One region of the Mycobacterium sp. pUA109 genome, then DNA from elsewhere that is predicted to be linked to it. Evidence: riboswitches for the same ligand, from Rfam matches in the RefSeq annotation. Region 1 holds a riboswitch; the other holds the start of a gene.
The links. A riboswitch is a leader RNA that binds a small molecule or an ion and turns the genes downstream of it on or off. The one in region 1 is predicted to bind magnesium.

Region 1 (4,180 bases):
AGCTAGCCGAAGACACCGATGACCTGCTCGACGAGATCGATGACGTGCTCGAGGAGAACGCCGAGGACTTCGTGCGGGCATACGTCCAAAAGGGCGGACAGTGACCTGGCCGTTCCGCGATCATCTGCCCCTCAACTCAGCATTAGCCAATCCGTCGGTCGACCTGTCGTCATTCTCTGAATTCCTGCGGCGTCAGGCGCCGGAACTGCTGCCGACCGGCCTGAGCGCCGGCGGCGCAGGTGAGGGCGCCGCCGGCCAGCTGCCGCACGGCACCACGATCGTCGCGTTGAAATACCCGGGCGGGGTGGTCATCGCCGGGGACCGCCGCTCGACGCAGGGCAATATGATCGCCGGCCGCGACGTGCAGAAGGTGTACGTCACCGACGAGTACACCGCGACCGGTATCGCCGGCACCGCGGCGATCGCCGTCGAGTTCGCCCGGCTCTACGCGGTGGAACTCGAGCATTACGAGAAGCTGGAAGGGGTGCCGCTGACGTTCGCCGGTAAGGTCAACCGGCTGGCGATCATGGTGCGCGGCAACCTCGGTGCGGCGATGCAGGGCCTGGTGGCGTTGCCGCTGCTGGCCGGCTACGACATCGACGCGGACGACCCGCAGACCGCCGGGCGCATCGTGTCGTTCGACGCCGCCGGCGGCTGGAACGTCGAGGAAGAGGGCTACCAGGCGGTGGGCTCGGGCTCGATCTTCGCCAAGTCGTCGATCAAAAAGCTGTACTCGCGGGTGACCGACGCCGATTCGGCGCTCAAGGTCGCCGTGGAGGCGCTGTACGACGCCGCCGACGACGACTCGGCCACCGGCGGACCGGATCTGGTCCGCGGCATCTACCCGACCGCGGTCACCATCGACACCGACGGCGCCGTGGACGTGTCCGAGCAACGGATCGCCGCACTGGCCCGCGAGGTGATCGAAAGCCGAACCCGCGCGGACACCGCCGGTCCCGACAAGCCCAAACGGCGGGGTGCGAAGTGAGTTTTCCGTACTTCATTTCGCCCGAGCAGGCGATGCGCGAGCGCAGCGAGCTCGCGCGCAAGGGCATCGCCCGGGGGCGCAGCGTGGTGGCGCTGGCCTACGCCGACGGGGTGCTGTTCGTCGCGGAGAACCCGTCGCGGTCCCTGCAGAAGATCAGCGAACTCTACGACCGGGTCGGGTTCGCCGCGGCGGGCCGGATCAACGAGTTCGAAAACCTGCGCCGCGGCGGCATCCAGTTCGCCGACACCCGCGGCTACGCCTATGACCGCCGTGATGTCACCGCCCGCCAGCTGGCCAATGTCTACGCCCAAACGCTGGGCACCATCTTCACCGAGCAGGCCAAACCGTATGAGGTGGAGTTGTGCGTGGCCGGGGTCGCCTACCAAGGCCAGTCCAAACCGTCTGAGCTGTACCGGATCACCTATGACGGGTCGATCACCGACGAGCCGCATTTCGTGGTGATGGGCGGCACGACGGAGCCGATCATCGCCGCGCTCAAGGAGTCCTACGCGGAGAACGCCGAACTGGCCGACGCGCTGCGGATCGCCGTCGACGCGCTGAAGAAGACCGACGGCGGCAACGGTTCGGAGCCGCGGCCGCTGGGGCCCGGCACCCTCGAGGTGGCCATCCTGGACGCCAACCGGCCCAAGCGGGCGTTTCGGCGGATCACCCGTTCCGCACTGGAATCCCTGCTGCCGCAGCCGGAAGCGGCGAAGACCGACTCCTCGGAGCCGGACCAACCCGCCGACTGACCCGCGGTAATGGACGGCGAGGGGGGTTCCGGCGGCCGTCCACGGTCTCCAGCCCGACGAAACTCGAGTTGCCGCGTCCGCAAAACGGTGTACCCTCGCGGATGCACCTCGTTAGGCGAGGCTTCTGGCGTGAACACAGGCCACTGATCTGACGACGTCGAGAGACGCCCAAGATCAGGACAGATCTCCCCGGCTTAAGGGGTGATCCCAAGTGGCTTCCCGGCTGTACGGGGATACGTCGCCCAGTGCCAAAGCTCAACGTGTGAGGGCACCGTCGCCGCTCGACCGCTCCGCGGAACCCCTCATTGTGCGCGTGTGAACCGGCATTGAGCGTGGAAGGCAGGTGGACCCGTGACCAGCATGATCGAAGCTCCCGTTGTTGGCTCAACCCATGGGCTGCGCCTGACCCCCTATGAGGGGATGGCGCAGGACCTGGTGTTCCTGCGCGCCGAACTCGACGCGGCAGGTATCCCGTTTCTGCTCATCCGCGGTGCCGACGGGCGTCCCGCCCTGGTCGTGGACATCGCCCGGCGCGCCCGGGTGGCCGAGGTGTTGATGGCCGCCTGCCTGGAAATGCCGTTGCGGGCCAAGGTTTACGACGGGATTGGGCGCCGCTCGGTGTCGCTGGCCGACGGGCTGCTGTCGGTGGCGCCGGACCCGCGGCTGCTGCGGGTGTTCCGTCGCCGCGAATGCCCGCGGTCCGGGCTGCGTTACGGGGCCTCGGCCGGGGTGGAGTTGCAGTTTTGGGTGTTCGACGGCCAGCAGGCCATCTGCCCGATCGAGAACTCCCTGACCCGGAAGGTGCTGCCGCTCAGCGACATCGTCCACACCACGGTGGACCTGCACGGCCACACCTGGCCGACGATCGCCGGGATGTTCACGCCGCACGCCGGTGATATCACGTTCGACATCGACATGGTGTTCTCCTGGGTCGACGGCAACGACCCGGAGTTCCGGGCGCGGCGGTCCGCCGCGATGGCGAATCACGTTGTCGGCGAAGGCGACGACGCCGACGCCCGGATCCGCCAGATCGACGAGCTGCGCTACGCGCTGCGGTCGGTGCACGCCTTCGCGCCGTGGGTGCGCCGCATCTTCATCGCGACCGATTCACCGGTGCCGTCGTGGCTGGCCCCGCACCCCAAGGTCACCATCGTGCGGGCCGAGGAGCATTTCACCGACCTGACCGCGCTGCCGGTGTACAACAGCCACGCGGTGGAGACCCAGCTGCACCACATTCCGGGCCTGGCCGAGCATTTCCTGTACTCCAACGACGACATGTTCTTCGGCCGGCCGCTGTCGCCAGCGATGTTCTTCTCGCCCGGCGGGGTGACGAAGTTCATCGAGGCCGGCACCCGGATCGGGCTGGGCGCCAACCATCCCGACCGCAGCGGCTTCGAGAACGCGGCGCGGGTCAACCGGCAGCTGCTGTGGGAGAAGTTCGGCAAGATCATCACCCGCCACCTGGAGCACACCGCCGCACCGCTGCGTAAGAGCGTGCTGCACGAGCTCGAGGCCGAGTTCCCCGCGGACTTCGCCCGCACCCAGGCGAGCCGGTTCCGGGCCAGCACCGACATCTCGGTCACCAACTCGCTGTACCACTACTACGCCTTGATGAGCGGGCGCGCGGTGCAGCAGGAGGCCGCCAAGATGCTGTACGTGGACACCACGCTGCGCTCGGGGCTGGCGAAACTGCCGGGGCTGCTGAAGAAGCGCAAGGTCGACTTCTTCTGCCTCAACGACGGCAGCTTCCCCGAGGTCGATGCCGCCGAACGGGCCCGGGTGGTCGGCGCGTTTCTGGACAGCTACTTCCCGGTGCCGGCGCCGTGGGAGCGGGTCGCCGCCGACGAGTGAGCGGCAAGCGGCTCGCGCTACGCCCGGGTGGGCTGCTGGGCCACGCGTGGGATACGCGCGGCGGGCAGGATGCTCACCCCGGCGTCGGCCAGCTCCCGGTCCACTGCCGCCGGCGGCACGAACCGCCCCACCGTGGGCCCGGCGGCCAGCGGAACCACGGTGTGTACCACCGTGTCCGGGTAGCAGTGCACCAGGTTGAATGCCTGCGCGCCGTCGCGGCCCCGGGTCCCGGCGCTGAGCAGGTCCTGGGTGTAGCAGGTCGCCGAGGCCACCGAGACGGGGATGCCGGCGAAGGTGGCCGCGGTGGAGTAGTGCAGGTGCCCGGCCAGGATGGCGCGCACATCGGTGCCGTCCAGCACCTCGGCCAGTGCCGCTTGATCGCGGAGTTCCACCAGCGCGGCGAGGTCCTGCACGCTGGGGACCGGCGGGTGGTGCATGGCCAGAATGGTGCCGAACGGGGCGGGCTCGGCCAGTTGCGTGGCTAGCCACTCCAACTGCTGCGCGCTGAGCTCCCCGTGGTGGTGGCCGGGCACCGAGGTGTCCAGCACCACGATCCGCAAACCCGCGATGTCATGCACCCGGTCCATCG
Region 2 (4,180 bases), on a different contig from region 1:
ATCAGCGGCACCGAGTGGGAGGCGTTGTCGCGCAAAGACCAGGAGCGGGCGGTCACCGAGCGGGTGGTGTTCGCCCGGATGTCCCCGGAGAACAAGGTGCAGATCGTGCAGACGCTGGAACGCACCGGCCGGGTGTGCGCGATGGTCGGCGACGGCGCCAACGACGCGGCCGCGATCCGCGCGGCCACCGTCGGGATCGGCGTGGTCGCGCACGGCAGTGACCCGGCCCGCACCGCCGCCGACGTGGTGCTGCTCGACGGCCGCATCGAGGCGCTGATGGATGCCCTCGAGGAGGGCCGCCAGCTGTGGCAGCGGGTGCAGGCCGCGGTGTCGGTGCTGCTCGGCGGCAACGCCGGCGAGGTGGGGTTCGCGATCGTGGGCAGCGCGATCACCGGGCGCTCCCCGCTGAACACCCGCCAGCTGCTGCTGGTGAACATGCTGACCGACGCGCTGCCGGCCACCGCCCTGGCGGTCAGCGCACCGAGCGGGCCGGCCCCCACCGGCGCCCGCGGCCCGGACCCGGCCGCGTTGTGGCGCACCGTCGCGGTGCGCGGCGCCACCACGGCGGGGGCGGCGGTGACGGCGTGGGCGCTGGCCTCGGTCACCGGGCGGCCCCGGCGCGCGGCCACCGTCGCGTTGGTGGCGCTGGTCTCCGCGCAGCTGGGCCAGACCCTGCTGGATTCCCACGACCGGCTGGTGGTGCTCACCGCGGTCGGTTCGCTGGGCGCGATGGCCACCCTGATCAGCATTCCCGGGGTGTCGCAGCTGCTGGGCTGCACGCCGCTGGGCCCGGTGGGCTGGACGCAGGCGTTGGGCACCGCCGCCGCGGCCACCGCCGCGGCGGCGGTGCTGCCCCGGCTGGTGACCGGCCCCGCCGCGGAGGAGCGGCGCGACGACGCCGACACCGCACCCGAGCCCGCCGCCGGCGACGCCAGCACCAACGGCGCGGGACCGGCGACCAACGGGTCGGCCCCGGCGCCGGTGGTCGAGCTGCGTCCGAACCTGGCCATGACATCCCCGCTACCGGAAGGCGAATGATGGTCGAGAAGAAGTCAGGCCGCGGTACCTCCCAGCGCGAAGCCGTCGCGCATATCCGCGCCGGTGAAACGTTCGCGGTGAACCTGCCGCTGCTGGGCAAGGTGACGGTGCCGCGGCCCGACCAGCTGGCCTACTACGGCGGATTGCTGGCGTTGGCCGCCTTCGAGATCATCGACTGGCCGGTCGCCATCGCGGTGGCCGCCGGGCACATCCTGGCCCAAAACCACCACAACCAGCTGCTGGAGCAGTTCGGCGAGGCCCTCGAGGAGGCCTGACCGGCTGGTGCCGTACCCTCCTACCCCCGCCCAGATCGACGCCAGCGCGAGGTCCTCTCGGACGTTCTCGCGCTGGCGTCGATTTCGGTGAGCTGGGCTGGGTGCGGGCGGCGGGCCTCAGTCGTCGACCGAGAGCACCCCGACCCGCCACAGCAGGGCGTAGAGCTGGTGCAGCGGAACGCTGAGCAGCCGGGTCGTCATATCCACCACGGGGTCAGACATGGTGCTGACCGCCTGGCGGTCCAGCTTGTGCAGCGCCTTCTTGGCCGGGCGGACCGGCTGCACGGGCGCTGTGATGTCGGTGTAAGCAATCGCAACCATGGTTGCCTCCTAGTGGACAAAATCCGGGAAGTACTTCAGGAAGCGGCACCGGTTGTCACGGAAGGGATCCGCACACGCCAGCGGGTAGGCCCTGCTCAGGCGATGAACGCCTTGCGGTTACCTGTCCAGGAGCGATTGCTCAGCTGATTGCGGCGCGCGACCGATCGGTTCGGGACGACACGGACGCCGGATATCGGCACGGACTATCACTGGAACTCACTCGTCCCTCACCTCCTCTCGGTCGCGACGCGTGGCTACGCGCCATGGTTCACACGGCAGGAGGCGGACCCGGCGATCGCCGGAAGAGCCGCACCCCTCTCGTCAGAGCTTCGGCACTACACGGCGTGATCCGGGAATCCCGGAAGCCACTTGGGCTCAACCCTTAAGCCGGGAGGAGCTGTCCTGACCCGGGGCGTCTTTCGACGTTCGGGGTCAGTGGCCTATGTCCGTGTAGCCGCCTCACCTAACGAGGTGCTTGCCGTTCCATACTGCATCAGGGTGCCACCCGGGTCAATCCGAATCGCCGTGAACCCACTGTGAACCCGCTGTGAGGGCGGCGGGTCAGCCGGCGGGCCGCACCTCGGTCGCGTACCGACCGGGCGAGACCAGGGAGGTCAGCGCGCCGAGCACCATCATCAGGGTGGCGGCCAGGAACACCACCACCAGCCCGGTGTGGAACGGCCCGGAGATCAGCAACGGGAAGAAGGTGTGCCCGGTCAGCACGTCGGCCTGCACGCCCGGCCGCTGCAGGGCCCCCGACGGCGCCAACAGTTCAGCGATCGGGTTGTAGCCCAGGAACGCGGCGAACAGGCTGCCCACCGGCGGGGTGTGGGCCACCTGGTCGGCGATACCGGCCGGCACCCCGTGCTCGCGCAGCCCCGAGTTCATCGCGCCCGGAAGCGAATTGGCCAACCCGACGATCATCAGCGAGAAGAACACCCCGATCGACAGCGACATGCCGGCGCTGAACACGGTGGCCCGCACCCCCGATGCCGAGCCGCGGTGGTCGGCCGGAACGCTGGACATGATCACCGCGGCGTTGGGCGCGGTGAACACGCCCCCGCCGAGGCCGTTGAGGAACACCAGCACCGCGAACAACCAGTAGGGGAAGTTCACCGGGATCAGGATCAGCGCCACGAACGTGGTGGCCGCCGCCAGCATCCCGCCGACGGTGAACGGGCGGGCCCCCCACCGGTCGGACAGCGCCCCGGACAGCGGACCGGCCAGCAGGAAACCGCAGGTCATCGGCAGCAGGTAAATCCCCGACCACAGCGGGGTCGATTCGTAGCTGTAACCGTGCAGCGGCAGCCAGATGCCCTGCAGCCAGATGATCAGCATGAACTGCAAACCGCCGCTGCCCACCGCCGACATCAGCGCGGCCACGTTGCCGAAAGCGAAGGCCCTGTTCTTGAACAGCCGCACGTCGAGCATCGGGTAGCGCACCCGCAACTCGATCACGCTGAACACCGCGATCGCGGCCACCCCCAGCGCAAGCGCGCCCAGCACCCACGGGTTGGTCCATCCGGTCGGCGAATCCCCGTGCGGCTGAATGCTGTAGGTGATGGCGGTGAGCAGCACGGTCAATCCCACCCCCAGGGTGGCGGTGCCGGCCCAGTCCAGCCGCCCCGGGCTTCGCTCGCCCAGCTCGTGCAGTGACCGCATCGACCAGATGCTGCCCAGCACGCCGATCGGCACCCCGACCCAGAAGATGGCCCGCCAGTCCCACTCCGAGAGCGCCCCGCCCAGCAACAGCCCGAGAAACGAGCCGGCCACCGCGGCGACCTGGTTGATGCCCAGCGCCATGCCACGCTGGTTCGCCGGGAACGCGTCGGTGAGGATCGCCCCCGACGACGCCATCAGCATGGCGCCGCCGACGCCTTGGACCACCCGCCACGCGATCAGCCAGACCGCGCCGGGGCCGAGGTGGAACGGATCCACCGATAGCGCCACCGCGCCGACGGTGAACAGGGCGAATCCCAGGTTGTAGATGCGCACCCGGCCGAACATGTCGCCCAGCCGCCCGAAGAGCACCACCAGCACCGCGGAGACCAGCAGGTAGCCCATCAACATCCACAGCAGGTAGCTGACGTTGGACGGGTCCAGCGGGTTGAGCCCGATGCCGCGGAAGATCGCCGGCAGTGAAATCAACACGATCGACGAGTTGATGGTCGCCATCAGCACACCCAGCGTGGTGTTGGACAGCGCAACCCACTTGTAAAACGGGTGGTCGTGGTCGTAGGCCAGCCGGCGACGCGCGGTCGCGACGGCACCGGAGTCGACCGTCGACGGGTCGGCGCCGGGCGGTGTTGTCGGGATCTCAATCGTCATCGGGTCACCACAAAACGCATATATTAGCTATGCAAATGATTTCGGTCTAATTCTTGCCCCCACGGGCCTGCAGCGCAGCGGTCCGCTGCGCTAGCGTGGGAACGGTCCGCCCGACAACCACGGGAGCGTGCGCGAAGCGCGCTGAGAGGACGGCTAAGGGCGCCGTCGACCGTACGAACCTGACCGGGTAATGCCGGCGTAGGGAGAGAGTTATGACC

Region 2: linked by a shared signal. The riboswitch ahead of ACAG26_RS10060 (Rv1535 family protein) and the one ahead of ACAG26_RS06075 (stealth family protein) in region 1 are both predicted to bind magnesium.

Annotation. Positions count from the first base shown of each region.
Region 1 is NZ_JBGGKS010000004.1:95,707-99,886, reverse strand. It holds gene ACAG26_RS06090 (ubiquitin-like protein Pup) at 1-104, shown strand, start outside; gene prcB (proteasome subunit beta) at 101-988, shown strand; gene prcA (proteasome subunit alpha) at 985-1,740, shown strand; M-box (ykoK) riboswitch at 1,841-2,014, shown strand; gene ACAG26_RS06075 (stealth family protein) at 2,101-3,591, shown strand; gene ACAG26_RS06070 (phosphodiesterase) at 3,609-4,180, opposite strand, start outside.
Region 2 is NZ_JBGGKS010000007.1:35,777-39,956, forward strand. It holds partial or broken gene ACAG26_RS10050 (HAD-IC family P-type ATPase) at 1-1,105, shown strand, start outside; gene ACAG26_RS10055 (hypothetical protein) at 1,035-1,313, shown strand; gene ACAG26_RS10060 (Rv1535 family protein) at 1,431-1,634, opposite strand; M-box (ykoK) riboswitch at 1,941-2,112, opposite strand; gene ACAG26_RS10065 (MFS transporter) at 2,196-3,962, opposite strand; TPP riboswitch at 4,072-4,180, shown strand, end outside; gene thiC (phosphomethylpyrimidine synthase ThiC) at 4,175-4,180, shown strand, end outside.